3 regions of the Enterococcus sp. S86.2 genome follow, and region 1 is predicted to be linked to each of the others. Evidence: predicted binding sites of a transcription regulator. Region 1 holds the regulator's gene; each other region holds the start of a gene.
What was found. Region 1 encodes LexA, which represses DNA repair genes until DNA is damaged. Its sites were predicted from a motif close to CNAACANNTGTTNG; they were not measured.
Positions count from the first base shown of each region.

Region 1 (10,397 bases):
GCTTGAGGTAAGACACTTTCTTTATATTCGGCACTTTGAGCTTCAAATAAATCAAAACTTGGCAGTGATACAACCGAAACATCTTTCCCAGCCTTCTGCAATTCAGCTTGAGATTTTACAGCTAAATCAACTTCAGAACCAGTTGCAATCAAGATGCCTTCAGGTGTTTCACCTTGTTGCGGTGAAACAACATAGCCACCTTTAGCCACATTTTCATCTGCATTTTCTTTTGTACCAGGTAAAACAGGTAAGTTTTGGCGACTTAAAACTAAAACAGTTGGTTTATTTGTTGTTGTCATAGCAATTTTCCAAGCTGCTCTTGTTTCATTTCCGTCAGCCGGACGAATAACTTGAACATTTGGTATGCAACGCACACTTGCTAATTGTTCAATTGGTTCATGAGTTGGTCCATCTTCACCAACAGCCACTGAGTCATGGGTTAAAACATATACAACAGGTGCATTTTGAATCGCTGATAAACGCAATGCCGGACGTAAATAATCCGTAAAGACAAAGAATGTTCCACCATAGACACGGGTACCACCATGTAATTGGATACCGTTCATAGCAGCTGCCATAGCAAATTCTCTAACACCAAACCAGATATTCCGTCCTTCGTATTGACCCGGTTCAAAATCTTTTTCTGCAGCTACCATCGTATTATTCGAAGATGATAAGTCTGCCGAACCACCCCACAGACTTGGAACTGCTTTAGATAAGGCTTGAATCATTTCTTTACTTGATACACGACTTGCTTGAGCGGTGCCTTCTTCATAGACAGGTAATTTGTCATCCCAATCAGCTGGAAGTTCGCCGGCAAATGCTGCTTTAAATTGTGCCGCTAGTTCTGGATAGGCTTGGGTATATTCGGTGAAAACTTTATCCCAGGCATCTTCAGCTTTTTGTCCCCGATCGTTGATCGTTTCTTTAAAGCGTGCCGCTGCTTGTGCTGGCACGGTAAAATCTGGATATTCCCAACCATAAGCTTTCTTAGCCGCAGCAATTCCTTCTACTCCCAATGGGGCACCATGAACTTTATTCGTACCTTCATTTGGTGCACCAAAGCCAATAATTGTTTTCACTTCAATTAATGATGGTTGATCCACGTTTTCTTTTGCTTTTTCTATGGCTGCTGAAATTTCTGCTAAATCATTACCATCTTTAACTAAAATATGTTGCCAACCATAGGCTTCAAAGCGCTTGCCAACATTTTCTGTGAAGGCTTTTGAAGTCGGTCCATCTAAAGAAATATCATTTGAATCATACAAAACAACGAGTTTGCCTAATTTCATGTGACCAGCCATAGAAGCAGCTTCTTGTGAGACACCTTCCATTAAGTCGCCATCACCACAAAGTGCATACGTGTAATGATCAACAACATTGAAATTATCACGATTATAAGTCGCTGCTAAATGCGCTTCGCTCATTGCCATTCCGACTGCCATGGCAATCCCTTGACCTAAAGGACCAGTTGTTGCTTCTACACCATCAGTATGATTTACTTCTGGATGCCCAGGTGTTTTGCTATCCCATTGACGGAAATTTTTCAAATCATCAATTGTGACGTTATATCCTGCACAATGTAATAAACTGTAAAGTAAAGCCGACCCATGTCCGGCAGATAAAACAAAACGATCACGGTCTGCCCAGTTACGAGAAGTTGCTGGGTTAATTTTCAAATGTTTTGTCCAAAGAGCGTAAGCCATTGGCGCTGCCCCCATTGGTAAGCCTGGGTGACCAGAATTTGCGGATTGAATCGCTTCAATACTTAATGTACGTAAGGTGTTAACGCTCAATTCATCGATTTTATCAAACAATTGTGCTTCCTCCTGTTTTTAGGTTTTTTTTACCTTTATTATTTACATCCCTATTGTATAGGATTATTACCGGAAAAGCAATTAAATATCAATCTCGATTGTGTAAACCTTTTTCTTTTTGAATTTGTTTTAATTTATCTGGCGTTACGTCGTTTCCTTTAGGATCAACAACCTTCATGCCTTCAATATGATGCCGCATACCGGAGCGGAAAGCTTTTAGATACTCTTCGCGTAAATTTTTTTGTTCCCGTGTTTCTGCATCAGTTAGACCAGCTTCTTTTTTCTTTTTTGCTAGCGCATTAATTCGTGCTAATTTTTCTTCTGATAGCATTTTAAAATCCCCTTTTTATTATGAACGTTAAATTCTTTGAGTGACGCATATCTTTCCTTATCTTAGCTAAAAAAAAGCCTGGTGACAACTACAAACTCAAAGCGAACATCTGTTTGATTTGTTTTATACTTTATGCTAAACTAAAATTATTAAAGAAAGAAGGTGCAGTATGGCTAAACGCACAGAAAATCGCCAAATTGAAATTTTAAAATTTATTCACGATCGCGTCTCGCAAAAAGGTTATCCTCCTACTGTGCGAGAAATTGGTGAAGCAGTCGCTTTGTCTTCCACATCAACTGTTCACGGTCATCTTTCCCGTTTAGAAAAGAAAGGCTTAATTTTACGTGATCCTACCAAACCACGGGCAATTGAATTAACCGAATTGGGCCTTGAAAAAATCGGCGCTCAGCCGGAGACAATTCCGATGCTTGGGGTTGTAACAGCCGGCGAACCAATTTTAGCAGTAGAAGAAGCATCGGATTTCTTTCCCATTCCACCTCATTTATTAAACGACAGTGGTTCTTTGTTCATGTTAACGATCCGCGGTGAAAGTATGATTAATGCTGGCATTTTGGATGGTGATCAAGTTATTGTTCGGAAACAAGCTGCCGCAAGTAATGGTGATATTGTGATTGCCATGACTGACGAAGACGAAGCTACTTGTAAAAGGTTTTTCAAAGAACGTGACTATATTAGACTCCAACCAGAAAATGATTATATGGAGCCTATCATTTTGCCAAATGTTAAAATTTTAGGTTTGGTAGTTGGACTTTATCGGGATTTACTCTAGAACGAATAATAAATCTTCGAATTTTTCGAGGATTTATTTTTTTACTTTACAAACCGAACATACTTTCGTATAATCAACATACAAACATTTGTTCGTATATTTTAATTGAGGTGAAAAGGATGAATACAATTCGCAATATTTCTTTAATCGTTTTAGGTTTAATCGTCAGCTTTGTCATTAGTCATTATGGTGTTGCTCTAGCCGCTTTGATTTTTGTTCCCCCTTTTTTAGTCTGGTTTGCCTTATGGGACGAAAAAAAATATCGTCAAAGTATTCGTAAATTTTATCCTTACAATCAAAAACCACGGGATACCTATCATCAATACAAATAATTTTTAGTAATTATTACAATGGGTTACTTTGACCAATAATTTTTAAGGTTTGACAGATTAGTCTTGAGACTTTTGTGTCAAATCTTTTTTATTTGTTTTATACGTAGAGTATTTACAATTGAGCTGCTATTCCAATCCATATTTACCCTAATGACTGCCACTATCTTTTTTAAACTTTTATAATTCAAATGAAAATTTAAGCGCTTACTATTTTAAAGTCGGATTATTTCCCTTATTTAAAAAACGGCAGTATATTGGTTTTGAGGTAAAAATTTTCATTCTATTAAATAGCATTAAGGAGGAATTTTATTATGACAAGTTATGAACCTAGAAATCCCGAAAAAGATGAACTGCTTTCGCCGGAAAACAGCGTTTTTGTACTAATTGATTATCAGCCTACACAAGTAAACTCCATCAATTCAATGGATCGCCATGAATTAGTTGAAAGTATTGTAAATTTAACAGCTTTGATGCGGGCTTATAATGTCCCTACTATTGTTTCAACGGTCAACGTAGCAACCGGACGTAACAAAGATACTATTCCCCAATTAAAAGAACTAGTAGCTGATTTGCCAAGCTATGACAGAACCTCCATTAACGCATGGGAAGATCGCGAATTTAATGACGCCATTAAAGCAACGGGTAAAAAGAAAATTATTATTGCCGCATTGTGGACAGAGGCTTGCTTAACTTTTCCAACCTTGGATGCTTTAAAAGAAGGCTATGAAGTCTATGCTGTCGCAGACGCAGTTGGTGGAACAAGCAAAATTGCCCATGAAATGGCACTTCATCGTGTTGAACAAGCTGGTGCTAAAATGACCTCCTTTGCGCAACTTGCTTGCGAATTACAACGAGATTGGAATAGAAGCAATACTGCAGCAAAATTTGTGAAAGCCATGCAAGACAAAGGAATTTTCTTAAAATTAGAATAGTAAAAAAGGAGTAATTTTCATGTTAGATATTCAAGGTTCGCTAAAAAATTTGTCCTGGACAGTAGAACATCACTTTTTGCATATAAAAAATCAGCATCCTTTCATGCGTGCTTGGGCCGTTCAATTTGAATTAGCGTATACTGATTTTCGCGTGATTCAATTAGCGTTGCAATTAGCAGAAAATCAAATGGCGCTCTTAAAGACTTTTACAGCACAATATGATGCAGTCTATCAATATGAAATGGCTTTTGCCAGTGGTGGCTTAGAAGGTTTCAACGAAAAATTCACTTCTATCGCAGATTACGACAAAGCACAAAAAGCTTTACTTACCACCATTGATGAAATCATGCAACTTCAACCTGACGATGCCAATGATTTAATTTAGGAGCGATGAAAATGAAAGTAGTAAATGATATTGTCTATGATATGGGAAATGATTTAAAGTTGGATACCTACGCTCCAACTGGTGATTCCAAAGCTGTTTTACTCTTGATCCACGGGGGCGGTTGGTTTCGTGGCGATAAGGAAAAAGAAAATTTTCTGGCTGAAAAGTTTGTGGAAAATGACTTTTTTGTAGTTGCTCCAAACTATCGCCTTGCACCTGCTCACCTTTATCCTAGCGCTTTGACGGATATTTTCAATGTCTATGCTTGGGTTAAAAACAATGCTGACTTAAAAAATAAGCTAGTTTTTGCTTTAGGTGCTTCAGCCGGTGGAAATTTGGCAGTTGAACTGGCCTTACAAAAAGGAATTCCCGCTGCTTCTTGGTCAGGGATTATTGATTTATATGATTGGGTGACAAAACACCCCGAAGTGAAAGCAGTTATGAATAAAGAACAACACTTCGATGAACACGAAAGTCGCGAAATCGACCAAGATGGCAGTAATGATCAATTCTATAAATGGTTCATTTTAAACTACGTTAGAAATGATTTAAATTTGTTAAAAGCGGCTACGCCCTTAACACGAATTACAGCTAACAGCGGTCCTGTATTTTTAGCTAATTCGTTGCATGAACTCGTGCCGATCAGCGGTGTTTTAAAATTACAACAAGGACTCGCCACAGTTGGTGTTGAAAGTTGTGTTAAACTAATTGCTGGCACCATTCATGGTGAGGGGTACTGGGAGAAAACACTGAATCTTACATTAGCTTTCTTTAACGAACAGCTAGGAAAATAAATAACTCTAAATTTTTACGGCCTTAAAATATTGGGTAATACCAATATTTTAAGGCCGTTTTACTTTAATTATTTGCGATAAAAGGTTTTTATATAGCAATATCTGCTTTATTACTATATTCCAAGGTTTAAGTTAAAAAACTGCTACCTACTTTTACTTTAAAATTCGCAGTTTCTATTTTTCATTAACCACATAGTCATACTTCTTTAAATGCTTGAATTTTTTGTCGTTCTATAAAGGTCTTCGTTTTGGTTAAAAAGAAGTATGTCTGGATGCATATAGGTTTATTTGGTAGTAATGCGCAAGCTTAGTAATGGCAGTTTAACCAGCCATAGATGATAAATACAAAACAACGAGTAAAAATGCAATTTCTAGTCCAACATGAGGATAAAAGCACCTAAATATAACGGTATAAAAATTAGCTACCACCTTAAAAAATACAGGTCTCTAATTTGCCCACTCTTCCCTTCTTTTTCTTGCCCTCCTGCTAATAGCAGGAGGACATTTAGAAAATACGTAACAAAGCAAGCGCCAAAACTGTTTCTTGTATTTTGAAAAATCCCTCGTAAATTTTTAATCGCAAAAAAATCGTACCATCTTAATCAGAGAGTACGACTTTTTCTTATTTGTTATAAATTTTTGGACCTTTACGCATATTTTTGCGATCATTTTTTGGTGCTTGCATTTCTTTTACACGGCCGCCGCCTTGTTTTTTCTTAATTAATTCCATCATTTTTTCTTTTGTATTCATGATTTTCTCCTCAATTTGCCTTTAACAATCATTAATTTCAGGCGCAGACTTTGTTAAGCTACCAACTTCAAATCAAGCTGCTTAGCCTGCGACTTTTGATTATACAAGATGCAACTCTTGAAAGCAAATACTGCATTTTTATGAGAAGGTTAACTTTTCCATCCGGTCAAAGGCTGATTTTAAAATAGATACCGGTTGATTTGCGGCAATTCGAACCTGGTCTTTGCCAGTTGTTTCACCAAAAGCGACCCCTGGTACCAATAAAACATGACATTCTGCTAATACTTTTTTAACAAAAGTTAAAGAGTCCAAATTTGTTTTAGAGATATCTAAATAAGCATACAAACTTCCTGAAACTTCCCCCATGCTAAGAAAATTAATTTTGGCGACCCGCTTTTCAATATAGCGCAACCTATCGTAAACAAGACTGGCAACTTCGCTAAAGAGCTCTTCCCAATTCTCTAAAGCAAAAACACCGGCTGCTTGTGAAATGGAAGGTGCTGTAAAAGTTACGAATTCACTGACATTTCGGCAGGCATCAATAATCTGCTCTGGGGCAATCATAAAACCAATTCGCCACCCCGTCATTGCAAAAGTTTTAGAAAAACTGTTAAAGGTTATAGTATTTTGCGGTGCGTAACTCATCATTGGGGTGAAATTTTCATTAAAACAATAAGCTTCATAAACCTCATCTGAAAAAATATACAAGTTATTTGCAATTGCTAGGTCAGCAATTTTTTGCATTGTTTCTTTTGTAAAAACTGCTCCCGTTGGATTATTAGGGGAGTTAATAATAATAATTTTCGTTTTATCGGTGATCTTTTCTGCTAATTTTTCAACATCTAATTGATAGTTTTCTGATGGATTGGTTGCTACAAATACCGGTATACCTTGACAAGCAAGGACTTGCTCTTTATAAGGGGTAAAGTAAGGTTCATGAATAATCACTTCATCACCTTTATCAACTAAGGCCATTAAGGCTAAATACATACCATGCATCGCACCCACTGTTGCCCGTACTTCATTTTCACTAATTGTCATGTGATAACGTTTTTTGTAATAGCGACAAACAGCACCGAGAAATGTCTTCGTCCCATCTGGCGCTGTATATTTTGTCTCACCATTTTTGGCAGCAGCAAAAGCTGCTGCGATGATTGACTCATTCGTGGTTACATCTAGATCACCAATCGAAAGATCAATTAAATCTGGCGTATCTTTTGCCAAAACAGCAATTTCCATTAGCAAACTATTTTGTTGCTGATATTTTTGATTGATTTGCATTCTATTGGTCAAACTAATCCCTCCTCGCCCATTTTATCTCGTAGTAATTATTTTCTTATTTTAAACAGTAGACCGTAGTTTGCAATCAATTCAAACTCTGATTGAAATCCAAGCTTGTTGCAGACAGTTTTGATGCGATAACGGACTGTATTGGGATGAATAAATAGCGTGTCGGCTGTTTTTTGAATATCACCATTTGCGGCAAAAAAAATGAGTACAGTTTGAAATACCTCTATCCCAAAATCTGCTTGTAGTTCAGCCATTAATTTGTCAACAAGCTTTGTAATCCCAGTATTTAGTTTCATTTTGCCAATCAATGCTAAAATGCCTAAATCATCGTAGTGAAAAATTTTGCCAAATTGATTATTAGATTCTAAAGCCAACAAGGATTCTTCAAATAATTGTGCTAAATCTTTGTTTTGTTCTTGGTTGCTGCTACAGCCGCCGATAAGATCGGACTTAAAACCAGGCGGAAAAGTTAGCTCCAAGGTTGTTAGAACAAAAAGTTTATTTTTCCACCGCGTTAAAAATGCAGCTTGGGGAATATCACGTTTAAATTGATCATACTCCCGTAAAGAAAAGACGGCTTGATCTTGTTTTTCAACCAAATATGCTCGACTCTGAGGCTTTAAAACAAGGGATAGCTGTTGATATAAAGACGCAAAATTGTGTTCGTCACCATTTAATAACTGTTGAAAGCTATGTTCTAAATAATTTAAATAGTCCGCTTGATGAATACTGTTTTTAATTTTAAAAATCAAATTTTCTAAGTAATCCGCTTCTTCCGTCAATAAAAACAAGGGGAAATTTTTTTCATTGCAGTAATTAAGGACCGCTAGGGGAATATCCTTAAAGTAAACATTTTGAATGGCTAAAGAACTCACTTTATCTTGTAATAATTGTTGAATGGTTGGTAACAGTTGCTCTGGATTGTCTTTCATGAACAACAGGCTGGATACAACAATGGAACAAGGTTCAAAATACGGCTGTTCCTTATTTTTCATTAAATCAAATTCGTGATCTAAAATCCCCACATCCATTATCGGATTCTTCAGCCCATTAAAACCAGCACACAAAACAAATCCCTTTGGATCAATAGTGTCCAATAGACCCGTGACAGTCAAACCCATCTTTACACCTCCATCATAAATGAAAAACACGCAAGCATTTTTATTAGCTCTACAAAAAATATATCTTAATTTTGGAAATATTACAAAAAAACCTCTTACATTTATCGCTTACAATGAAAGAAGTAAAGGAGTTGTTTCCATGAATAAAGTTACAGTTTTAAATGAAAATGATTTACGAAAAATTTTAACAATGGAAGAAACTATCGCCGCAGTTGAAGAGGCCTATAAACAAAAAGAGTTAAACAAAGCCTTCGTTCTTCCGATGATATTCCATGAATTTGAAGCTGGTGTTGCGGATATGGATATCAAAGCTGGTGTTATGCCCGAACTTGAGCGTTACGGTTTAAAAGTCGTCTCTTGGTTTAAAGATAATCCCGCCAAAAACTTACCGGCTTTATTTGGTACTACCCTCTTATTTGATAGTAAAACAGGAGCACCTTGCAGCTTGTTGGATGCTGAATATATCACGGGCATGCGCACCGGTGCCGCAGGGGCCATTGGTGCAAAATATTTAGCTAAAAAAATGGCCAAAACATTGCTAATTATTGGTTCGGGCCAACAAGCCTTTTTTCAGATTGCTGCATATTTGACAGTTTTTGACAGTATATCGGATATTTTTATTTTTGATCCCTTAGATGCAAACAAAGCAAATGCGTTTGTAACAAATTTGGCGACACCTTTAGAAAGTTTGTTAGCCAAAAATCCAACCAAAAAAGTTTCGCTAAAAAATACGAATGTTAGCGCTGTGACAGATCTTGCGCAAACATTAGAAAAATCAGATTTAGTGGCAACGGTAACCCCTGCCACTACGCCAATTATAAAGGCAAAATGGGTAAAAAAAGGAACACACTTTAGTTGTATTGGCGCTGACATCAGCGGTAAAGAAGAAATTGATCCGCAGATTTTTAAAGATGCTATCATCATCGTTGATGATTTACAACAAGCAATAACTGTTGGTGAAACTGAACGTCCGATCAAAGAAGGAGTTATAAAAAAAGCTGACATTAGCGGTGAAATTGGCGCCCTTATTACAGGAAAAGTTGCAGGTCGTACTGCAGATGATGCCATTACGATTTTTGATTCGACAGGAATTGCACTCCAAGATCTAGCTGTTTCAAATTTAGCACTAAAAATAGCTACTAAAGAAAATATTGGCCAAACTGTCTTTTTATAGTTTTTTACAAACACGCGGGAACAGTCATAAATTAAGGAGGAAAAAAATGAATATCAAACCCTTTAAAGTAGAAATGTGGATGAACGAACACGAAGACAAAGCTATTTACAACACTGGTGAAACCTGTGTCGACTCAATTAGTATCAATGATTTATTCGAATTAGCTGGACTGGATAAAGAAAAAACTTTAAATGATCTTTTAAAAAAACGTCTCACCTATGGCCATATTTTTGGCAATTCAACTTTTAAACAGGGAATCACGAAGCTCTATCAAAATATTACGCCAGATCAAGTTGTTACCACCCATGGTGCAATCGGTGCAAATCATCTTGTCTTATATTCTTTAGTAAATCCCGAAGATGAAGTTGTGGCTATCCTCCCTACCTATCAGCAATTATATTCAATACCGGAATCATTTGGTGCCACGGTTAAAATGTATGCACTAAAAAAAGAAAATAACTTTTTACCAGACTTAGCGGAAGTGAAAAAATTAGTTTCGGATAAAACTAAAGTTATCGTCATTAACAATCCCAACAATCCTTCAGGCGCTTTAATGTCAGCAGATATTTTAAATGGCATCGTTGCTCTTGCCAAAGAAGTTGACGCCTACATTTTGTGTGATGAGACATACCGCGGCTTGACACAAACTGATGAAGTGAGTCCTTCTATTGTTGATTTAT
Region 1 covers NZ_CM206813.1:1,498,316-1,508,712, forward strand. The annotation lists gene tkt (transketolase) at 1-1,817, opposite strand, end outside; gene AC6R0T_RS07060 (DUF896 family protein) at 1,906-2,148, opposite strand; gene lexA (transcriptional repressor LexA) at 2,318-2,938, shown strand; gene AC6R0T_RS07070 (hypothetical protein) at 3,058-3,270, shown strand; gene AC6R0T_RS07075 (hydrolase) at 3,582-4,202, shown strand; gene AC6R0T_RS07080 (hypothetical protein) at 4,222-4,587, shown strand; gene AC6R0T_RS07085 (alpha/beta hydrolase) at 4,599-5,381, shown strand; gene AC6R0T_RS07090 (hypothetical protein) at 6,004-6,132, opposite strand; gene AC6R0T_RS07095 (aminotransferase class I/II-fold pyridoxal phosphate-dependent enzyme) at 6,271-7,413, opposite strand; gene AC6R0T_RS07100 (helix-turn-helix domain-containing protein) at 7,461-8,543, opposite strand; gene AC6R0T_RS07105 (ornithine cyclodeaminase family protein) at 8,683-9,717, shown strand; gene AC6R0T_RS07110 (aminotransferase) at 9,764-10,397, shown strand, end outside.

Region 2 (10,397 bases), 230 kb from region 1:
GCCTAAAATTCCCGGTTCAGAAGATGAAATTACTAATTTAAGTTATAATCGCGCCAAGGAATTGTATGGGGATCCTTTACCAGATATTGTAGAAAAACGATTGGAAAAAGAATTGAAATCAATTATCGGTAATGGGTTTTCCGTGATTTACTTGATTTCACAAAAATTAGTGCATAAAAGTAATGAAGACGGCTATTTGGTTGGTTCCAGAGGGTCGGTTGGCTCCAGTTTTGTTGCCACTATGACCGGGATTACCGAGGTAAATCCTTTGGCTCCGCATTATTATTGTCCAAATTGTCAGTACTCGGAATTTTATGAAGATGGGTCCTATGGCTCGGGCTTTGATATGCCGGAAAAAGCTTGTCCAAAATGTGGTACGCGGCTAAATAAAGACGGCCATGATATTCCCTTTGAAACTTTCTTAGGTTTTAAAGGAGATAAAGTTCCCGATATTGATCTGAACTTTTCCGGAGAATATCAACCAGAGGCTCATAATTATACAAAAGTTTTGTTTGGTGAAGATTATGTTTATCGGGCTGGTACAATCGGTACAGTAGCTGATAAGACAGCCTATGGTTTTGTGAAGGGGTATGAAAGAGATCACAACATGCAATTGCGGGCGGCTGAAATCGATCGGCTCGCACAAGGGGCAACTGGTGTGAAACGAACTACCGGTCAGCATCCGGGGGGGATTATTGTAATTCCTGATTATATGGATGTTTATGATTTTACCCCGATTCAATATCCTGCTGATGATTTAAACGCGGAATGGAAGACAACCCACTTTGATTTTCACTCCATTCATGACAATATTTTAAAACTGGATATTCTCGGCCATGATGATCCTACCGTTATTCGAATGTTGCAAGATTTATCTGGTATTGATCCTAAAACAATTCCAACCGATGATCCAAATGTCATGCGCATTTTTGACGGTCCGGATGTTTTAGGTGTGACAGAGGAACAAATTTTCTCTCGAACCGGCACGTTAGGTATTCCTGAATTTGGGACGCGTTTTGTACGGGGAATGTTAGAAGAAACGCATCCCGCTACTTTTGCTGAATTATTACAAATTTCTGGGCTATCCCACGGGACCGATGTCTGGTTGGGCAATGCAGAAGAATTAATTCGCCAAGGGCAAGCAACTTTAGCAGAGGTAATTGGTTGTCGTGATGATATCATGGTTTATCTAATGCATGCCGGCCTTGAAAGTGGTATGGCGTTTAAAATTATGGAAACAGTACGTAAAGGACAATGGAATAAAATTCCTGATGATTTGCGGGAGACGTATCTTGCAGCTATGCGGGAAAATAACGTGCCTGATTGGTACATTGATTCTTGTTCAAAAATTAAATACATGTTCCCCAAAGCCCATGCGGCAGCTTATGTATTGATGGCGTTGCGGGTAGCTTACTTCAAAGTTTACTATCCAATTTTATATTACTGTGCCTATTTCTCAGTACGAGCAGATGACTTTGACTTAGTGTCTATGACCCGAGGCAAAGACGCTGTTAAAGATCGGATGAAAGAGATAACTGATAAAGGTTTGGAAGCCTCCACTAAAGAAAAGAATATGTTGACCGTTTTGGAATTAGCAAATGAGATGTTAGAACGTGGCTTAGAATTTGGCATGATTGATTTGTATAAATCAGATGCAGTGAATTTTGTCATTGAAGATAACAAATTAATTGCACCATTTCGAGCTGTACCAAGTTTGGGTATCAACGTAGCCAAACAAATTGTTGAAGCCCGTAAAGATGGTCCGTTTCTTTCCAAAGAAGATTTAGCAAACCGTGGGAAAGTATCCAAGACCTTGATTGAATATATGTCTGAAAATGGTGTTTTAAAAGATTTACCTGATGAAAATCAATTGTCTTTATTTGATTCTATGTTTGATTAAATTAAATCTGAACTAAAGGTATCTACCTTTGGTTCAGATTTTTTCTATACTAAAAATGGCGAAGAAAAATTTAGTGCCAAAAGTAATTTGTGGTAAATTTTTGCTAAAAATTTTTCAACTGTTTCTTTGTTGATTTTTTTGATTACGGCACATTATTTAGCGATAAAAACTATCAATCTCAATTAAAATAGCGTAATATTATTTAAAAGTAGTAATGTTTTACGGAAAGGGGATTGCAGATGTTAAAAGAAGAACGTTTTAATGCAATCGTATCATTAGTTGATGAAAAAGGAACCATTCGGGTAGCTGATATTGTAGAGCGCTTGAATGTCTCAGATATGACAGTGCGGCGAGATTTGACAGAATTGGAAGAGCAAGGCCGTTTAAAACGTGTCCATGGTGGTGCCAAGACTGTTCATACTTATCGGCAAGAAGAATTATCCCATTCTGATAAACAAATTATCAATATGACCGAAAAAAAAGCAATTGCCCAAAAGGCACTAGAATTAATTAAAGAAGATGAAACGATTTTTCTAGGTCCGGGTACCACCATCGAAGTCTTAGCTCAATTAATTCAGCATAACTCACTACGGGTAGTTACAAATTGTCTACCAGTTTTTGAAACACTTAGTAAAAAACAGGGAAATTTGAAAGTATATTTAATTGGTGGCGAAATGCGGATGCGCACGCGGTCATTTTTTGGCGAAATCGCAAATATCGCTTTAGCTGACATGCATTTTCATAAGAGTTTTTTTAGTTGTAACGCACTAAAAGAAGATAAAATTATGACAGCTACCATCGAAGAAGGCCAAACACAGTTAATTGCATTGCAAAATTCTTTTGCCCGCTATTTACTAATGGATACTTCAAAAATTGATAAAGAAGACTTCTATACTTTTTATCGCTTAAAAGATGTGAGTGCTGTTATCACAAATCAAGACGAATACAATAGCAGTCAAATCTTTGAAGATAAGGTTTCTGTTATCAAAGGCTGACAAAACGAAAGCCTGAAACAAACACTTGTAGTCCTACAAGTGTTTGTTTTTTTGTTTCTGTACAAAAATGATACCGTTTAATAAAAAATAAACGCAAAAAATAAAACAATAACCCAATAAAAGTGTTGAAAAATGTTTGTAAATGTTTTATTATAACGAAGGAAGGTGATGAGATGCTCAAAACAAAACGCCAACAAGCGATTATTGAATTGTGTGAAGTGCATGGTGTTGTGACGGTGAAATTTATTCAGGAACAATTGAAAGTTTCTGATATGACGATTCGCCGTGATTTAGATGAATTGGCTTCTCAAAACCGATTGATTCGGGTTCACGGGGGCGCTAAAAGTCTCGACTTTGAAAATGAATGTCCAGTTGAGTTATCCCACGGTGAAAAAAAGCAACTTCATAGTCGTGAGAAAGAATATATTGCCCAACAAGCAGCAGCGGCAATTCAAGAAAATGATACTATTTTTCTTGGGCCGGGTACGACAATTGAGTTAATGACAAAATATTTACCGGCCAAACATTTACGCGTTATTACCAATAGTCTTCCGGTTTTTAATTTGTTAACGGCAAATGAAAAACATGATTTATACTTAATCGGGGGAGAATATCGCAATATTACCGGTGCTTTCGTTGGCTCCATTGCCAATGAAACAATCCAAAAATTAAGTATTCAAAAAGCATTTGTGGGGGTCAATGGTATTACAGAAGAATATGTGTCTACCTTTAGTATCGAAGAAGGAAAGTTTCAACAACTGGTGCTAGACAAAGCCCAACAAAAATTTTTGGTTGCCGATGCGAATAAGTTTAACCATAGTGATTTTTATAATTTTTATAGTTTGAAAGAAATTAATGCTTTGTATACCGATGACACAATTAGTGACAGTGTAAAAAATCACTATGGGCAATATACGAATATTATTCATTAAGGGGAGATAAAATGCGTGTTGTATTAGGTTCAGATGCACAGGCAAAGAAATTGAAGGATATTATCAAAGAGTATTTAGTTGGCGAAGGTTTTGAAGTCGTGGATAAAACAGAAACACCAGCCGCAGATTTCGTTGATTCAACTTTAGCTATCGCAAATGATATTAAAGAAAACGAAGGCTCAATGGGAATTGCTTTTGATGGTTACGGTGCGGGGAGTTTTATGGTAGCCACAAAAGTTAAAGGCATGGTCGCTGCAGAAGTCTCTGATGAACGTTCTGCATACATGACTAGAGAACACAACAATGCCCGTATGATTACGATTGGTTCTGAAATTGTCGGTGAAGAGTTGGCAAAAAATATTGTCAAAGAATTTTTATCTGCTCACTATGACGGTGGCCGTCATCAAATTCGCGTGGATATGTTAAATAAAATGGCGTAAAAGGAGGAATGAATAATGAAAATTGCCATTGGTTGTGACCACATTGTCACAGATACAAAAATCGCAGTTTCTGATTTTTTGAAAAGTAAAGGTTACGAAGTAATAGATTGTGGCACGTATGATTTTACTCGGACCCATTATCCAATTTACGGTAAACGCGTCGGAGAAGCAGTAGCAAGCGGGGCTGCAGACCTTGGTGTGACGATTTGTGGTACCGGCGTTGGGATCACAAACTCTGTCAATAAAGTGCCCGGTGTACGTGCTGCCCTAGTGCGGGACATGACGACTGCCATTTATTCAAAAGAACAATTAAATGCCAATGTAATTGGTTTTGGTGGAAAAATTACTGGTGAATTTTTAATCAATGATATTATTGAAGCTTTCATTAAAGCAGAATATAAAGAAACACCAGAAAACAAAGCGTTAATTGAAAAAATTAATGCCGTTGAAGGATTAAAACCAGAACAAGCAGATGCGCATTACTTCGATGAATTTTTAGCAAAATGGGATCGTGGCGAATATCACGACTAATAATTGATTAAAAAATAAATGGAGGGATTGCTATGATCGTAACGATTACGATGAACCCATCGATTGATATCTCGTATCCCCTTGAAACGTTTAAACTGGACACAGTCAATCGTGTAACAAACGTAAGAAAAACTGCTGGCGGTAAGGGGCTAAACGTAACCCGCGTTTTAAAACAACTAGGAGACGATGTCACAGCCAGTGGTCTATTAGGTGGTTTTTTAGGCGAGAGTATCAAAAAAGATTTAGATGAGGTCAATATTGCCCATTCTTTTAGCCAAATTAATGGTGAAACTAGAAACTGTATTGCCGTCTTACATGAAGGGATGCAAACAGAGATTTTAGAAAGTGGACCAGTTATTTCAGCCGCAGAAGCAGAAGTCTTTTTAACTCATTTTGCTGATTTGGTGAATAAAGCCAGTATCTTATCTTTTTCTGGCAGTTTGCCAGCCGGCTTGCCAAAAGATTTTTACGCTAAAATGATCGCTATTTGTAACGAAAATAACAAGCCCGTCATTTTAGACTGTTCTGGGGAATCGTTAAAATTAGTGCTAGAAAGTGACGCAAAACCACTATTGATTAAACCTAATACAGAAGAGTTAGCCGATTTATTAGGAAAAGAAGTTCCTGATGATATTGATACTTTAAAAGAAACGCTACAAGATGAATTGTTTGCTGGGATTGAATGGATTGTTGTTTCGATGGGAGCAAAAGGAGCCTTTGCAAAACATCATGACAAGTTTTATCGTGTTGAAATTCCAAAAATTGATGTTGTCAATCCAGTTGGGTCAGGGGACTCTACTGTTGCCGGCTTGACATCTGCAATAAACAACGGTGATTCAGATAGTGATATCTTGAAAAAAGCCAATGTTTTGGGTATGCTTAATGCGCAAGAAGCTGTAACGGGGCACGTTAATTTGGATAATTATCAAAAATTATTCGATCAATTAAAAGTGTCTTTAGTATAGAAAAATTTTAGGAGGAATATACAATGACAACAGAAGCAAAAAAAGCCTTTATCAAACAATTAAGTGACAAAAATGGTGTGATCTCTGCCCTTGCGATCGACCAACGTGGTGCTTTAAAGAAAATGATTAATAAATACCAAGATACACAAGCACAAGCAGTTCAAATCGAAGACTTCAAAAAAATCGTGTCTTCTGAATTAACCCAATATGCTTCATCTATTTTATTAGACCCAGAATATGGCTTACCAGCTGCTAAAGTTCGCGACGAAAACGCAGGGTTATTGTTAGCCTATGAAAAAACAGGCTACGATGCTTCAACCCCAGGACGCTTGCCAGACATTTTGTCTATCTGGTCAGTGAAACGTCTAAAAGAAGCAGGCGCAGATGCATGTAAATTCTTACTTTACTACGATGTAGATGAAAGTGATGAAATCAACGATCAAAAGAAAGCCTTCATGGAACGAATTGGCTCTGAATGTGCCGCAGAAGATTTGCCATTCTTCTTGGAATTGGTTTCTTATGATGCCAATGATGCGGATGCCAGCACCAAAGAATACGCGGTTAAAAAACCACATAAAGTAATTGAAATGATGAAAGAATTTTCAAAACCACGTTATGGCGTTGATGTTTTAAAAATGGAAGTTCCGGTTAATATGAACTATGTAGAAGGTTACGCAAAAGGTGAAGTGGCGTATACAAAAGCAGAAGCTATGGCTTACTTCAAAGAACAATCAGAAGCAACTGACTTACCATTTATCTTCTTATCAGCTGGTGTTACAGCTGAATTGTTCCAAGAAACATTGAAGTTCGCCAAAGAAGCAGGCTCAACATTTAACGGTGTTTTATGTGGTCGCGCGACTTGGGCAAACGGCGTAGAACCTTTTATCACAGGTGGAGAAGATGCAGCGAGAGAATGGATGCAAACACAAGGCCGTAAAAATATTGAAGAATTAAACGAAGTACTCCAAGCAACTGCAACACCGGTTAAATTATAATTTTATCAACTTTTAGAACCGTCATTTTGGCGGTTTTTTTCTGCATAAAAAAAGCGAGACTAAATTCGGATTACGACATTTAGTCTCGCTTTTTTAAATAGTTTCTGGTTGGTTATTCTGTTTAGTCAATTAGGATAAAGGCTATTTTTTTGTCATTTTTACCACGACTTCACAACGAGCTGTTTGTGGGAACATGTCGACAGATTGTAAATAATGAATATTATAAACCTGAGCCAAACTAACTAAATCTCTGGCCAGAGTCGAAACATTACACGAAACATAGACGAGTTTTTTTACTGGTTGTTGTGTTAACGCGCGTAATAATTTTTGATCTAATCCAGTTCGGGGGGGATCGACCACGATTGCATCGGGTTGAAACCCTGTTTTTAACCATTTCGGTAAAAGCTCTTCAGCTGTGCCGGTTTCATAATGCGTGTTCGTAACCCCTAAGCGTTTGGCATTCCGTTTGGCATCTTCAATCGCTTGTGGGATGGTGTCCATGCCCCGAACTTCTTTGGCAATTTTAGCCATGGATAATCCGATAGTTCCTACACCGCAATAAGCATCCACTAACGTTTCTTGTGGTGATAGTGCTAAAGCACGCCGGGCTTCAGCATATAAAATTTTTGTTTGGTAGGGATTTAATTGGAAAAAAGCTCGCGCTGATAAATCAAATTTTAAATCATCTAATGCTTCAGCGATACTTTCTTTTCCCCATAAGAGTTCAGTTGTATCCCCCATAACCAAAGAAGTCTTCTTATTTTGTACATTTTGCATGATAGAAACAAGTTGGGGCACACGTTGCGTCAATTCGCGAATTAAACTATTTTTTTGGGGTAATTTATTCGTGTGGGTAATCAAGACGAGTTGAATTTCGCCAGTTTTAATTCCTTTACGTACCATTAATGTTTTTAAAATACCACTATTCTTCTTTTCGTCATAAATAGGGATTTGATATTTGTTAATGAGTTGGACAGCAGTATTGATGAGTGTTTGGGTATCTGGTTCTTGGACAATACAATTATCAATTGCTACTAAGTTATGGGAGGCAATTTCATAAAGACCAGCCTCTGCTTTTTGTTTTTTAAAATTATAACGTAATTGAAACTGTGCTTTATTGCGATAGCGCCATGGCTCTTGCATCCCAATGGTTTCTTTTAACTCGTAATTTTTATAGCCAGCTGGTTTAAACTTCGTTAAAGCTTGCTGCAATAAATCGCGTTTAAAATCTAATTGTTTATTATATGATAGGTGCTGTAATTGACAGCCGCCACAACGATCATAAAAAACACAAGGAGCAGTAATGCGATCTGGGCTTTTTTTGATTATTTGAATAATCTGCGCTTCAGCAAACTTTGCAGTGACGTTGGTAATTTTGGCTTGGATCTTTTCACCGGGTAAAGCTTTGGGGATAAAAATAATTAAACGTCTGAAATATGCAATTCCTTCGCCGTTAATGCCTAGACGCTTAATCGTGACGTTGATTTTTTGACCATTTTTCACAACTTGTTCCATAAAAGACTCCTTGTTTTAGCGGTAAAAATAAGCTCCGCGTTTCTGTTGGTTTTACTGTAGTTATCTTAACACACTAATTCATGAAACAAAACAATCCAGAAAGCTTTGGCCCCACGGTATTTTGTGATACACTACAAACGTACATTCGCTTGTTAATTTGTAGAGTTGACCTGATAAAATATTGAAAGAGGAGGCGTCTGTATGCTTACCGTTGCAAAAGTAGCCAAGGCAAAACATGGTTTTTATGAAGTCGACTTATCAGACGGCAATTCACTAAGAGTCTCAGAAGATTTATTAATCAAATTCCGCTTATTAAAGGGAATGGAATTAGATGAAAAAGATGTTGAAGAGATAAAAAAAAATGCCCATTACGATATCGGTGTTCAATTTGCGCTAAATTATATTAGTTACCAGTTGCGTTCTGAAAAAGAAGTGCGCAGTTACTTAAAGGAACGTGAAATTCCAAGTTTTGATCGAGAAAAAATCATTCGTCATTTAAAAGACTTAAGTGTGCTCGATGATAAAGTCTATGGTGAGAGTTATGTTCGGACACAAATGCGACTAAGTGATAAAGGTCCCAGTGTATTAAAACAACAGTTGCAACAAAAAGGGTTAAAACCAGAAGTAATTGACGCTGCACTTAGTCTTTATAATGAGAAAATACAGTTTTCAGTAGCCCAGCGTGCTGCTGAAAAGGCTCTTAAGAAAATCCACAATAAAAGTTTCAAGGAAACAAAACAAAAATTACAGCTTTCCTTAAGACAAAAAGGTTTCAGTGGCGATGTAGCATCAGCTGTATTGGATAGTCTAGAATTAGAGATGGATGAAGAAACGGAAATAGAAGCCCTAAAAAAAGCTGGTGAGAAACTGTGGCGGCGTCATCAAAATAAAGCGCCCCACATTCGTAATCAAAAAATTAAACAAAGTCTTTATCAAAAGGGTTTTGCATTAGAGGAGATTCAGCAGTTTATCGATGAGCAGACAGAATGAGTACTTAAATGAAAAGCAAATAAAAAAGCTTCAAACAGACTTTATCTCGTGGTATGAAAATGAGCGACGCAACTTGCCGTGGCGGCAGACAAATGATCCGTATTTTATTTGGATTTCAGAAATTATGTTGCAACAGACCCGAGTGGATACGGTAATTGCCTATTTTTATCGGTTTACAAAAAAATATCCCACAATAAAAGCATTAGCCCAAAGCGATGAACAAGAACTTTTAAAAGTTTGGGAGGGACTGGGGTATTATTCTAGAGCACGTAATTTAAAAAAAGCGGCCCAACAAATTATGACAGAATTTGACGGTGTTTTTCCAAGCGACATTGAAGCTATTCGTTCATTAAAAGGAATTGGACCGTATACCGCCGGCGCGATTGCCAGCATCGCTTTTCAAAAAGCAGAACCGGCAATTGACGGCAATGCAATGCGTGTAATCAGTCGCTTGTACGGTGTCGACTCAGATATTGCCAAACCAGCTAGTCGCAAGATTTTTGATGAAATTTTGCGTAAACTGATCCCAACCAGTGCACCAGGAGATTTTAATCAGGCTTTGATGGATCTTGGATCAGGGGTTTGTACGCCTAAAAAGCCAGAGTGTCTTAGTTGTCCTTTAAAAAACTTTTGCTTTTCCTATAAAACACAACAACAAGAAAAATTTCCGGTTAAAACTAAAGCTACTAAACCAAAAGACGTATATTACGTTGCCGTTGCCGTTGTTAATGATAGTGGAGAATATCTTTTAGTACAGCGGCCTGATGAAGGACTCTTAGCAAAAATGTGGACATTTCCTTTAATTGAAGTAAGTCGGCAAGACTTTGAAATAACACAAAAAAACTTTGCAAAAAATGCTGCCCCTATTGATCTTTTTAGTGTGGCAGAAGAGGTGCCGCTACCAGCCAGCTTGCCGCAAAATGTCGTTTGGCAAAAACGACATTTAGGCGAAATCAAACATATTTTTAGTCATTTAAAATGGCATGTATTGCTTTTTTATGGCGTAGCCCAATCAAATTTTGCCAAGCCTTTAAGGGGGCGATTTGTCCCAATCAAAGAGTTTGACACCTATGTATTCCCGAAACCGCAGCAAAAGTTAGTAGGCCTATTGGAAAAAAGCAAACAGTGAATAAA
Region 2 covers NZ_CM206813.1:1,266,460-1,276,856, forward strand. The annotation lists gene AC6R0T_RS05920 (PolC-type DNA polymerase III) at 1-1,900, shown strand, start outside; gene AC6R0T_RS05925 (DeoR/GlpR family DNA-binding transcription regulator) at 2,140-2,895, shown strand; gene AC6R0T_RS05930 (DeoR/GlpR family DNA-binding transcription regulator) at 3,069-3,827, shown strand; gene lacA (galactose-6-phosphate isomerase subunit LacA) at 3,839-4,267, shown strand; gene lacB (galactose-6-phosphate isomerase subunit LacB) at 4,283-4,798, shown strand; gene AC6R0T_RS05945 (tagatose-6-phosphate kinase) at 4,831-5,763, shown strand; gene lacD (tagatose-bisphosphate aldolase) at 5,787-6,758, shown strand; gene rlmD (23S rRNA (uracil(1939)-C(5))-methyltransferase RlmD) at 6,900-8,273, opposite strand; gene recX (recombination regulator RecX) at 8,475-9,263, shown strand; gene mutY (A/G-specific adenine glycosylase) at 9,247-10,392, shown strand.
Region 2: recX (recombination regulator RecX) is a predicted target of LexA. The motif match lies at 8,408-8,421, and genes of this name have one in related genera.

Region 3 (10,397 bases), 1.3 Mb from region 1:
TTAAGAAAATGAAGAAAACAAAAATAGTGTTTGCAAGCTTAGCGCTTTTAGCAGCTTTAAGCATTGGCAGCCTTTCAACACAAGCAAAAACAATCGCAGCTACGCAGGATAGTTCAGATACGACGATACCGACCTCTACTGAAAATAGTAGTCAAACTGCTGCCCTGTCTGAGTCTGTTTCAACTAGTAAAAATAGCGCGGCAATTTCCACAGAGCAAACTACCACCACTACCACCAATCAAGTTACACCAAATTCAATCAGTAAAGAACAAGTTATGCCCCAAGTAAAAACAGCGGCTAAAATTAAAAGTACCCCACAACAAGTGACTCCTGTAAAAGCTGCTAGCCAAAAAACAGCAGTCGCTAGTCCGGTTAAAGCTAAAGGGGCAAATTTTTACGTTCAAATTACCAATAAAAATTATGCTATCTGGTCAAACTTTTCTTGGCAACAGCGCGCTGTTAGTTCCCGTTATTATATGAAATTACTTCACGTAAAAGTCATCTACACCCATCAAAATGGCGCGAACTATTATTCTTTATACAATAATCAAGACAAATGGGTGGGCTATTTAAATGCCGCAGCAACTAAAACAACTCCCATTCAAGGTAGTTGGCACAAAATGCAAAAATATGTCACCATTTCCCAACCGACTTGGACTATTTGGAATAATTTTGCTGGAAAAGCAAAATACAAAGCTGCAACATTAAGTGATCGGGTAGTTAAAGTGACCGGCTATTACACTCACTTTAATGGCGCCACTTATTATTCTCTTTATGATAATAACAACAAATGGCTTGGCTATTTGAATGCTGGCGGGGTAAAAGAAGTCGCTGCCCAAGGTTATTATCACAACTTTAACAAATACGTTAAAATTACGAAAAATTGGTCGGTCTGGCGAAATTTTAATTGGCAATTCAAAAGCTCTGCCACAAGCATTGCCAAACAACCCATTTTAGCCAAGGGCTATTATAAACATTTTAACGGCGCTACTTATTACTCCCTTTACAATCAAAAAGGAACCTGGTTGGGCTATATTAATAGTGGTGCTACAGCAATTAGTGCTGCACCAAAACCAAATAAAACGATTTTGTTAGGTGTGCCTTTTATTAGCCAAGGCAATACGATGTTATGTGAAGGCACTTCACTTTTACAAGCCCTCCATTACAAAAAAATTGCAACCAATCAAAATTTGATGACCTTCGTTAAATCGATGCCCTTATCACCAAATAATAATCCCAATAACGGATTTTCTGGTGAATGGCGCCATAACGTCAACGGAACTTACCAAGGAATGAATCCAAGTCCTGTCGTTAAATGGGGCAATCAAAACGGTGGCAAACTCACAAATATTTCCGGTGCTACTATTCAAACTTTAAAAGGTGAAATAGCCAAGGGCAATCCTGTTGTAACCTGGGTTACCTATGCTTTTGCACCAGCAGAACACAAACGCATGTTTTGGGGCGATGCCATTTGGAATCGTCATGTCGTAACGTTAGACGGTTATAAAGATGGCTTTTATCACGTGGTCGATCCTGTTTTTGGCCCCGGCTGGATTGCTGGAAAATCTTTTGAAACAGCCTATAATGTTTCCCGGCTTGCTGTTTTAGTGAGATAAGACAAAAAATCCCCGCGAAAAAATTTTCGCGGGGATTTTGTCCTGTTTAAATTAATCTAAAGGTAATTCTTCTTGTGCTTCTTCAACAGTTACTTCACTACCATCTCCGATGCCATATGCTTCTCTGACACGCGTTGAGATTTCAGCTTTCATTTCAGGATGTTCTTTCATGTAGTTTTTGGCATTATCACGACCTTGGCCGATACGATCGCCCTTGTAAGAATACCAAGCACCGCTTTTATCAACGATATCTTGTTCTACCGCCATATCTAAAAGCTCTCCTTCTTGCGAGATACCTTGACCATACATTAAGTCAACTTCAGCTATTTTAAAAGGTGGCGCTACTTTGTTTTTAACAACTTTGATTTTCGTCCGGTTCCCAATAATATCTGTCCCAGATTTTAATTGTTCTGCACGGCGAACTTCTAAACGAATCGTTGCGTAGAATTTCAACGCCCGTCCACCTGGTGTTGTTTCGGGGTTACCAAACATAATGCCGACTTTTTCACGAATTTGGTTAATAAAGACTGCGATTGTTTTGGTTTTATTAATGGAGCCTGAAAGTTTGCGCAATGCTTGTGACATCAAACGCGCTTGCAAACCAACATGGGCATCCCCCATTTCACCATCAATTTCTGCCCGAGGTACTAAAGCTGCCACCGAGTCGATAACAACAATGTCAATGGCACCACTGGAAACCAAAGCATCCGCAATTTCCAATCCTTGTTCCCCTGTATCTGGTTGTGACAATAGTAACTCGTCAATATTAACGCCTAATTTTTGTGCATACAATGGATCTAACGCGTGCTCTGCATCGATAAAAGCAGCTGTCCCGCCATTTTTTTGCACTTCCGCAATCGCGTGTAGCGCAACGGTTGTTTTACCAGAACTTTCAGGACCGTAAATTTCAACAATTCGCCCACGAGGATAACCGCCAACACCTAAGGCTACATCTAAAGCTAGCGAACCACTTGGAATAGTGGAAACTTGTTGATCTGCCTTTTCTCCTAATTTCATCACGGCGCCTTTACCGTAGTTTTTTTCAATTTTCTTTAACGCAGCATCTAAGGCTGCTTTGCGATCGTCTGCCAAATGAATTCCCTCCATTATCTTGTCATCTATTTACCAAAAGCTTCATCTTTTGAAGCGAAACTTGTAACCAAACATAAAAACTTGTGCAACTGGTAAGGAAAAACAACTCCTTATCACAGCTTTAATAATAGCCTTTCTAAATTAAAAAAGCAAGAAAAAGCGAACGTATTTTCGCATGTTAAAAGATATTAATCTTTTGTTCGCTTTTGGAAAATTATTTACAAAACTGCACGCCGCAATAAATCTAAGCCCGCCATAACTGCACTATGACGTACATAGGCGCGATCACGGGTGAAGTGATACAAGTGGGCCGTAACCTCTGTTTCACTTGCCAAACCAATCCAAACTGTTCCAGCTGGCTGACCTTCCAGCTCATCTGGTCCTGCCACACCAGTAAAACTTAATGCGTAGTCCGCACCAATAATTTTTCGGGCATTTTTAGCCATTGCTTTGGCGCAGGCTTCACTGACCACACCGTACTCTTGCAATAGCGCTGCATCAATTTGAAGGAGTTTTTCTTTTTGCTCTTTTGCATAAGTTACAAAACCACCAGCAAAAACTTTCGAAGCGCCGCTGATATTGGCGAGGGTTGCTTGGAATTGTCCTGCCGTTAGACTTTCCGCTGCTGTTATACTGCAATTTTTTTCCTGCAATAATTTTACGACCACTGCTTCCAATGAATTTTCTTCACCGTAGCCGTAAAAGTATTCCCCCACCTCCTTTTTGATTGCAGCTTCTGTTTCATCTAATAATTTCATGCCCATTGCTTTATCAGGTGCCTTAACTGTCAGTCGCAGCGTAACTTCATTAGGTTTGGCGTAAGGCGCAATCGTGGGGTTTGTTTGTTTTTCAATTAAATCAGCTAACTGGCTCACCAATTTAGATTCCCCAATGCCGTAAAATCGCAATACCCGCGAAATCAGTTGGTCTGTTTGAGGAAATTTTTCTTCTAAAAGCGGTTTAGCGTGGTGTAAAAACATCGGACGCAATTCTGAAGGCGGGCCGGGCAAAAGTAAAAAGGCTGTCGTTGCACTTTGATAAAAAATGCCAATGGCAAGACCCGTTTCATTTGGCAGGGCAATTCCGTCTTCAAAAATGAGTACCTGTCTTAAATTATTCGGTGTCATTTCCCGTTTGGCTTTCGTAAAAAAAGCATCTAATTCTTTGCGACCAGCGTAATCTTCGACTAAGTTTTGACCAACGTGTTTTGCGACCACGTCTTTTGTTAAATCATCAGTCGTCGGCCCCAAACCACCACATAACACCACAAGATCACTGCGCTCATCTGCTATCTGCAGCAAGTTTTCTAAACGGGCGGGATTATCCCCCACCACGCTATGATAATAGACCTCAATTCCCAGGTCCGCCAATTCTTCTGAGATAAAAGTCGCGTTCGTATTGACGACTTGGCCTAATAGAATTTCTGTTCCCACTGCAATGATTTCTGCTTTCATACTAGCTCCTCACTTTCATATACGCATTTTGTAAAAAAAACAATGAGGTCCTGCAAAATAAATTTCATTTTACAGCACCTCATTTCTCAGCTGGGGTTATGAAGTAAAAAAATCCCCACTTGTTTTATTTAACTATAAAAATTCCACATGAATAAATCGCTTCACAGCAAGTTTGCAAAAGCCTTTCTTCATGTCTGGCTTTTCAAACTAGCTTTATCGGCCTTAAGCTGAAATTTCAAGAAATTTGAAAGGCAATTTATTGAAACCCCATCTTAATGCTCAAAAGCTGAGCAAGTTTACAAAACCTTTCTTCATGTCTGGCTTTTTAAACTAGCTTTATCGGCCTTAAGCTGAAATTTCAAGAAATTTGAAAGGCAATTTATTGAAACCCCATCTTAACGCTCAAAAGCTGAGCAAGCTCCAAAAGCCTTGATTTTTACATCGAGCCTTTAAAGACCGCGGTATTTTTAGCAAAATAATCAACACCTGAGTAAATCGTGAAGATCAGGCAGGCATAAAGTAAAATTTGATCAACAGGTAGCCCGATTAAGTTAAAGGGCATATTGTTTAAAAATAGGAAAATAATCGCAAGCATTTGAGTAGCTGTTTTTACTTTGCCTGGCCATGCGGCAGCCATCACTTCGCCGCCTTCGACTAATAATAAACGCAATCCTGTTACTGCTAATTCACGGCAGACGATAATTGCGACAACCCAACCAGGAGCTTTGTTCAAGTCAACCAACAAGATAAAAGCTGTCATAACGAGCATTTTGTCTGCTAGTGGATCCGCAAATTTACCAAAGTTTGTAACTAAGCCACGAGCACGGGCGATATGACCGTCTAGCCAGTCGGTAAAACTTGCGACAGCAAAAATAATCGCTGCGACTAAATGGGTAATGGGTAGTTCAGTTGTTCCGAGTACTAGCGTGCCAAAATTAAAAGGCAGTACCAAAATCAAAATAAAAAGTGGAATCATACAGATTCGAATAACCGTCAACTTATTGGGTAAATTCAATTGAAAAAATCTCCTTTTCTACTTAAAACCGTCTATTCAGCCGTTTGATAATTAATTGCCAATGTTACATTTTTCCGTAAAGCCGGAATATTAGGATCTGTATAATTCAAGTCTTTGCCATTGGCTTTGATACTTAAGTTGCCACTTGCACCTAAAACGATGGTCACATTGGTCACAGCTTCAGGTAAAGTCGTTGACTGTGTTTCTCCTGCTTGCAATGTATATTGGTAAACATAGCCATTATTAACTAATACCCCAATCCAACAAGGACCATTGGCATTGCCAACAAAATCTAATTTAATTGGACCTTTGGCATCACTCAAACTGAAAACAGCTTCTGTTTGCGTATTGCTATCTAGTTTTACCGCCATTTCTTTTTCTTTTTTCTCAGATTCTTTCGTGGATTCTGCTGGTTTTGCTGTCGATTCTTTGGTGGAAGATTCAGCTACTTTACTCGTGGTAGTTGTTGCTTGATCCACTACCACTGAAGAATTGTCCGCAATCATTGGCGTTTGATTATTGCGATCTTGCCACGTCATGTAAAATACAATCACGACGATAACCAACGCAACCAACCCAAAGAAAATGACCGGTAACAACCGCATAACCGGGTTGCCGGTTTTTTCTTCTACGTGCAACGATTTTCTAGAGCCTTGGATGGTTTCTGGCTGCGGTCGTTTTGGCGGTGGCGGCGTTAGCGTTTCTTTGCCTGCTAATACGGCGACTAATTTGTCTCCATCTTCTCCGACTGCCTGGGCATACTGCTTCACAAAAGCCCGCACGTAAAAAGAACCCGGCAACAGATCGAATTCGCCGCTTTCGATTGCCTCTAAATAGCGTTTTTGAATTTTGGTAATTTGTTGTAATTCATCCAGTGAAATATTTTTATTTAAACGGGCTTGCCGTAATCTTGTGCCGATCGTTGTTGCTTCATTTGCCACTTACACATTCTCTCCAGTCTTTAATGCAGCCAGCCTCCTGTCACAGGAATTGTCGCACCGGTAATATATTGCGCATCTTGTTGAAATAAAAAGGCTACAGCTGCCGCGATTTCCTTAGCGTATGCTAGTCTTCCTAGCGGGATTTCTTCTATTAATTGTTTTAATTCAGTTGCTGTGAAATCTTCATTCATCTTCGTAGCAACAGCTCCTGGTGCAATGCAATTAACCGTACAGCCATTAGCGGCCACTTCTTTTGCATAGGCGTTGACAAAACTTTGCTGCCCGCCTTTAACCGCACTGTAAACAGTTTCTAGGCTGCTACCATTTAAACCATAAACAGAGCCGACAAAAACAATTCTTGCTTGGCTAGAACGCCGCAATTTTTCCTCCAAGCCCTGCAAAATCAGCAGCGGTGTCTCCAAATGCAGCTGCCACAGACGCCGCATGTCTTGTTGTGTATGTTCACCAAGCAGACCATATTTGGTAAAACCGGCGGCAAAAACAATGCCATCCACTTGAAACAAACCCGCCAAAAATGACGGAATATCGGGGGTTTCTAGCATATCTAAGCATACCATAAAAAAATCTTGCTGGGGATAGGTTTCCTTTAACTCGCTAACAAATTTTAATACTTTTTCTTCATTGCGATGATAGTGACAATATAACGACCAGCCGTCTTTGGCTAAAGCGCGACAAATCGCTTCACCAATATCGCCGCTAGCCCCCATTACAAGTGCACTTTTCATGCTTACTCCCCCTTAGGATACATGAAAAATTCACTCATAGCGTCTGCATTTATTAACCGCTGGCCACAGGTATAAATATCTTCTAAGGTTATCGACTGAATAATTTGGGGCAAATCAAACAACGTCAATTCACCAAATAAATTTTGGTTGAATTGATTGGCAATATATTCTAAGGAATTCAAAGACTGGAAGAATTTCCCTAGCATCCGTTTTTTCAATAAAGATAAGTTGGCTTCGTTAATTTCTTCATCCTCGCCGTAATGGAGTAAGATTTCTTTTACGGCTTTGGTAAGTTCAGCCGGCTTGTCACTGTCGCCGCCAAAATCAGCAAAGCAAAAGGTGCGATCCAAATTAAACTCATAACCAAACGTATCATCAATAACCCCTTCATCATACAGGCGCAAATAATTTTTAGAAGTGGTACCTAAAAGCAGCTGCCACAACAAGCTAGCGGCTGTTTTGAAACGTAATAAATCCTTGTTGTCTGTCGGAAGATCAGCCGTCAACATTTTAATTCCCAAAATGCCTTTAGCTCGCGCCACAGGCATTTCTAAGCGATCGACTTTTTTAATGTCTGTTAGCGTTTCGGCGGGAAATTCGCGTTTTATCGGTTGTGGAGTTGAAAATTTTTTGCCCGCTTGATTTTCTTTAATCAGCGTCATCATATTATCTGGATCAATGTTGCCCACCACAAATAATTTCATGTTGCTAGGATGGTAAAAAGTGTTGTAGCAGGTGTATAAATCTTCAGCTGTAATTTCAGCAATACTTTCCACCGTTCCGGCAATATCAATGTGTAAGGGATGCTCTGGATATAAGTTGTTTATAATGCCAAAAAATTGCCGCCAATTCGGATCATCTTGATACATTTGAATTTCTTGACCGATAATTCCCTTTTCCTTATTCACACTTTCAGCTGTGAAATATGGGGCTTGCACAAAATCCAGTAAAGTCGTCACGTTTAAATCGATATTATCCGTTGCTGAAAACAAGTAACTGGTTTTCGTAAAGCTGGTAAAGGCATTGGCCGATGCGCCTTGTTTGCCAAAATCTTGAAAAACATCTCCTGTTTCTTTTTCAAACATTTTATGTTCCAAAAAGTGCGCAATGCCATCTGGCACAGTAATAAATTCTTTTTCCCCTAGTGGAATAAAGCGATTGTCAATGGAGCCATAATCGGTTGTAAATAACCCATAAGTTTTATGAAACCCGGGTTTTGGCAGTAAGTAGACCGTTAAGCCATTGGGTAAAATTTCGCTGTATAAGGTTTCGTTTACCTTTTCGTACACTTTTTTCATTATGAGGCGCTCCTTTCCAAGCAGTAAATGGCTTTTAATTCTACCGATAACGCCATTTTCTTCACTGCGTCGATTGTTACTGCGTCAACACCTTTAAGAAAATCTTCCTCAGATGTTTTCGTCTGTGGTAGCCACAAGTCTAAATACGCATTTTCAATCAAGGCTTGGGGATTATCTAAAGACAATAAAAACTGATTTTTTAACATCGCTTTGGTTTGTGCCAACTCTTCGGTAGAAACTTCCCCTTTTCTTAAGCTCTCCAACTGCTCGTTAATCAAACGCAACACAGCTTCTCTTTTTTCTTGGTCGATACCTGTCTGCACTTTTAACATGCCGCGAAAAGAATCAAAAGAAGAAGAGGCATAATAGGCCAAACTTTCTTTTTCCCTTACATTCATAAAGAGCTTGGAATGAGGAAAACCGCCAAATAGGCCATTGAAAACAAGTAAAGCAAAACGGTCGGCATCGCCGTAATAGGTATCCATTTGATAGGCTAAATTTAATTTAGCCTGTACCACTTGGTCGTATTCCACTTGTTCATTAATAATATTGCTGTGATTTTGCGCAAAGAATATTTCTGGTTTCACCCGCTCACCTTTTTCAAAAGGTAATTGCGCCAAAATTTCACTAACCGGCTTGGCTTCAACGTCGCCAATAACAAAAATATCAATGTGATCTTCTGTCATCATTTTTTGATAGACAGCTACCAATTCTTCGGCCGTTAAACCTTCTGTTGTCGCCACAGTACCAAAACTTGGCACCTTTTGATCGGCAGAATTTTGGAAAAATAATTCCTGTAGGCGTAAAGAGGCAAAAGTCTGCTTATCTTCTTTCATGCTCTTTAAATAGGCGATTAAATTTTCTTTTTCAGTCGTAAAGGTCTTTTCATCAAAGGCCCCGTCTTTTACATTAGGGGCAAATAAAATCTCTTGCAAAAAGGCGACAGCTTGTGCAAATAAATCTTCTTCACCTACATAGCTTCCATTGACGATGGACATCCCAACGTTGACTTGGTGGATATTGCCTTTTTTAGCAACACTAACGCCAAAGCCTGCCCCGTAAAGTTCTGCTAAACGGGTACTTAACTCATTTTGAGTGGGGTAATTCAAACTATTTGTTTCTAATAAACTCGTTAATAACGTGCGGGCCGCCGCCGTTTTTTCACTGTGGCGGGCCGAAAAACGGATTAAAATCCGCGTTGTCTTATATTTCTTGGTGGGTATTACTTCAAGGTTGATACCACGGCCTAATTCAACTGACATATACATGCTCCTCATCAAATAATTTCAACTTCTCAAAGAAAAGTTGTCGCTACAATAAATTTTATTGCACTTCATATGCGTTTTATGCAAAAATTTGGGCACTCTTAGCGCTCCTAGTAGAGTTTGAATCTTACCGCCGCTTTATCAGAAAAGCTTTGTAAATTGCCTTTAGAAAAGCTGGTGAAATTACAATTTCTTATGAAGAATTTCGCGCCCTTTTTGGCTATAAAGAAAAGGCGCGATAAAATTCTTATTTTTAAAGCTAAATCCTGTCGTTATGTGTACTTGCCACTCGTTTTCATTTTAAAACAACATCACTTTAATTATAGCATAGCCCTGTAGTAAAGATTGATTTTACGCCTGTTTGCGATTTTGTTTCATATTATTTCAAATATTTAAAAATCTTCGTTATACTGTTTTTAGCAATCCGCATTTTAATGCAGATTTTTCATGATAGCTGAAGGTTTTTCACTTTCATTTTCAATGCGGGAAATAAAAGAAAGGAGCAAAAAAAATGATTAAAGAATTTAAAGAGTTTTTAATGCGGGGTAGCGTCTTAGACCTAGCCGTTGGGGTTGTTATCGGGGGTGCTTTTACGAGCATCGTCAATCAAGTGGTGGAAGGTTTGATCACACCTTTAATTGGACTTATCGTGTCATTGTTCACTAAAAAAGGCGATTTAGATTCCGCCATGAACGTTTTGGACGTTAAAATTAACGGTGTCAAATTTGAATTTGGCAATGTCGTAAGTGCTATTATCACCTTTATCATCACTGGTTTTGTACTATTCATCATCGTAAAATTCGCCAACCGCGCGAAAGATTTACGCAAAAAAGAAGAAGTCGAAGAAGAACCAGAAATTACAGCTGAAGACTACTTAAAAGATATTCGCGATTTGTTGGAAGCACAAAGTGGACCTGCCACAAAAAAAGCACGGGAAGATTTGAATAATTCAGAATACTAAAAAAGACTC
Region 3 covers NZ_CM206813.1:190,047-200,443, reverse strand. The annotation lists gene AC6R0T_RS00875 (C39 family peptidase) at 9-1,616, shown strand; gene recA (recombinase RecA) at 1,668-2,708, opposite strand; gene AC6R0T_RS00865 (competence/damage-inducible protein A) at 2,927-4,162, opposite strand; gene pgsA (CDP-diacylglycerol--glycerol-3-phosphate 3-phosphatidyltransferase) at 4,599-5,177, opposite strand; gene AC6R0T_RS00855 (helix-turn-helix domain-containing protein) at 5,210-6,118, opposite strand; gene ymfI (elongation factor P 5-aminopentanone reductase) at 6,139-6,864, opposite strand; gene yfmH (EF-P 5-aminopentanol modification-associated protein YfmH) at 6,867-8,165, opposite strand; gene yfmF (EF-P 5-aminopentanol modification-associated protein YfmF) at 8,162-9,424, opposite strand; gene mscL (large conductance mechanosensitive channel protein MscL) at 9,939-10,388, shown strand.
Region 3: recA (recombinase RecA) is a predicted target of LexA. The motif match lies at 2,869-2,882, and genes of this name have one in related genera.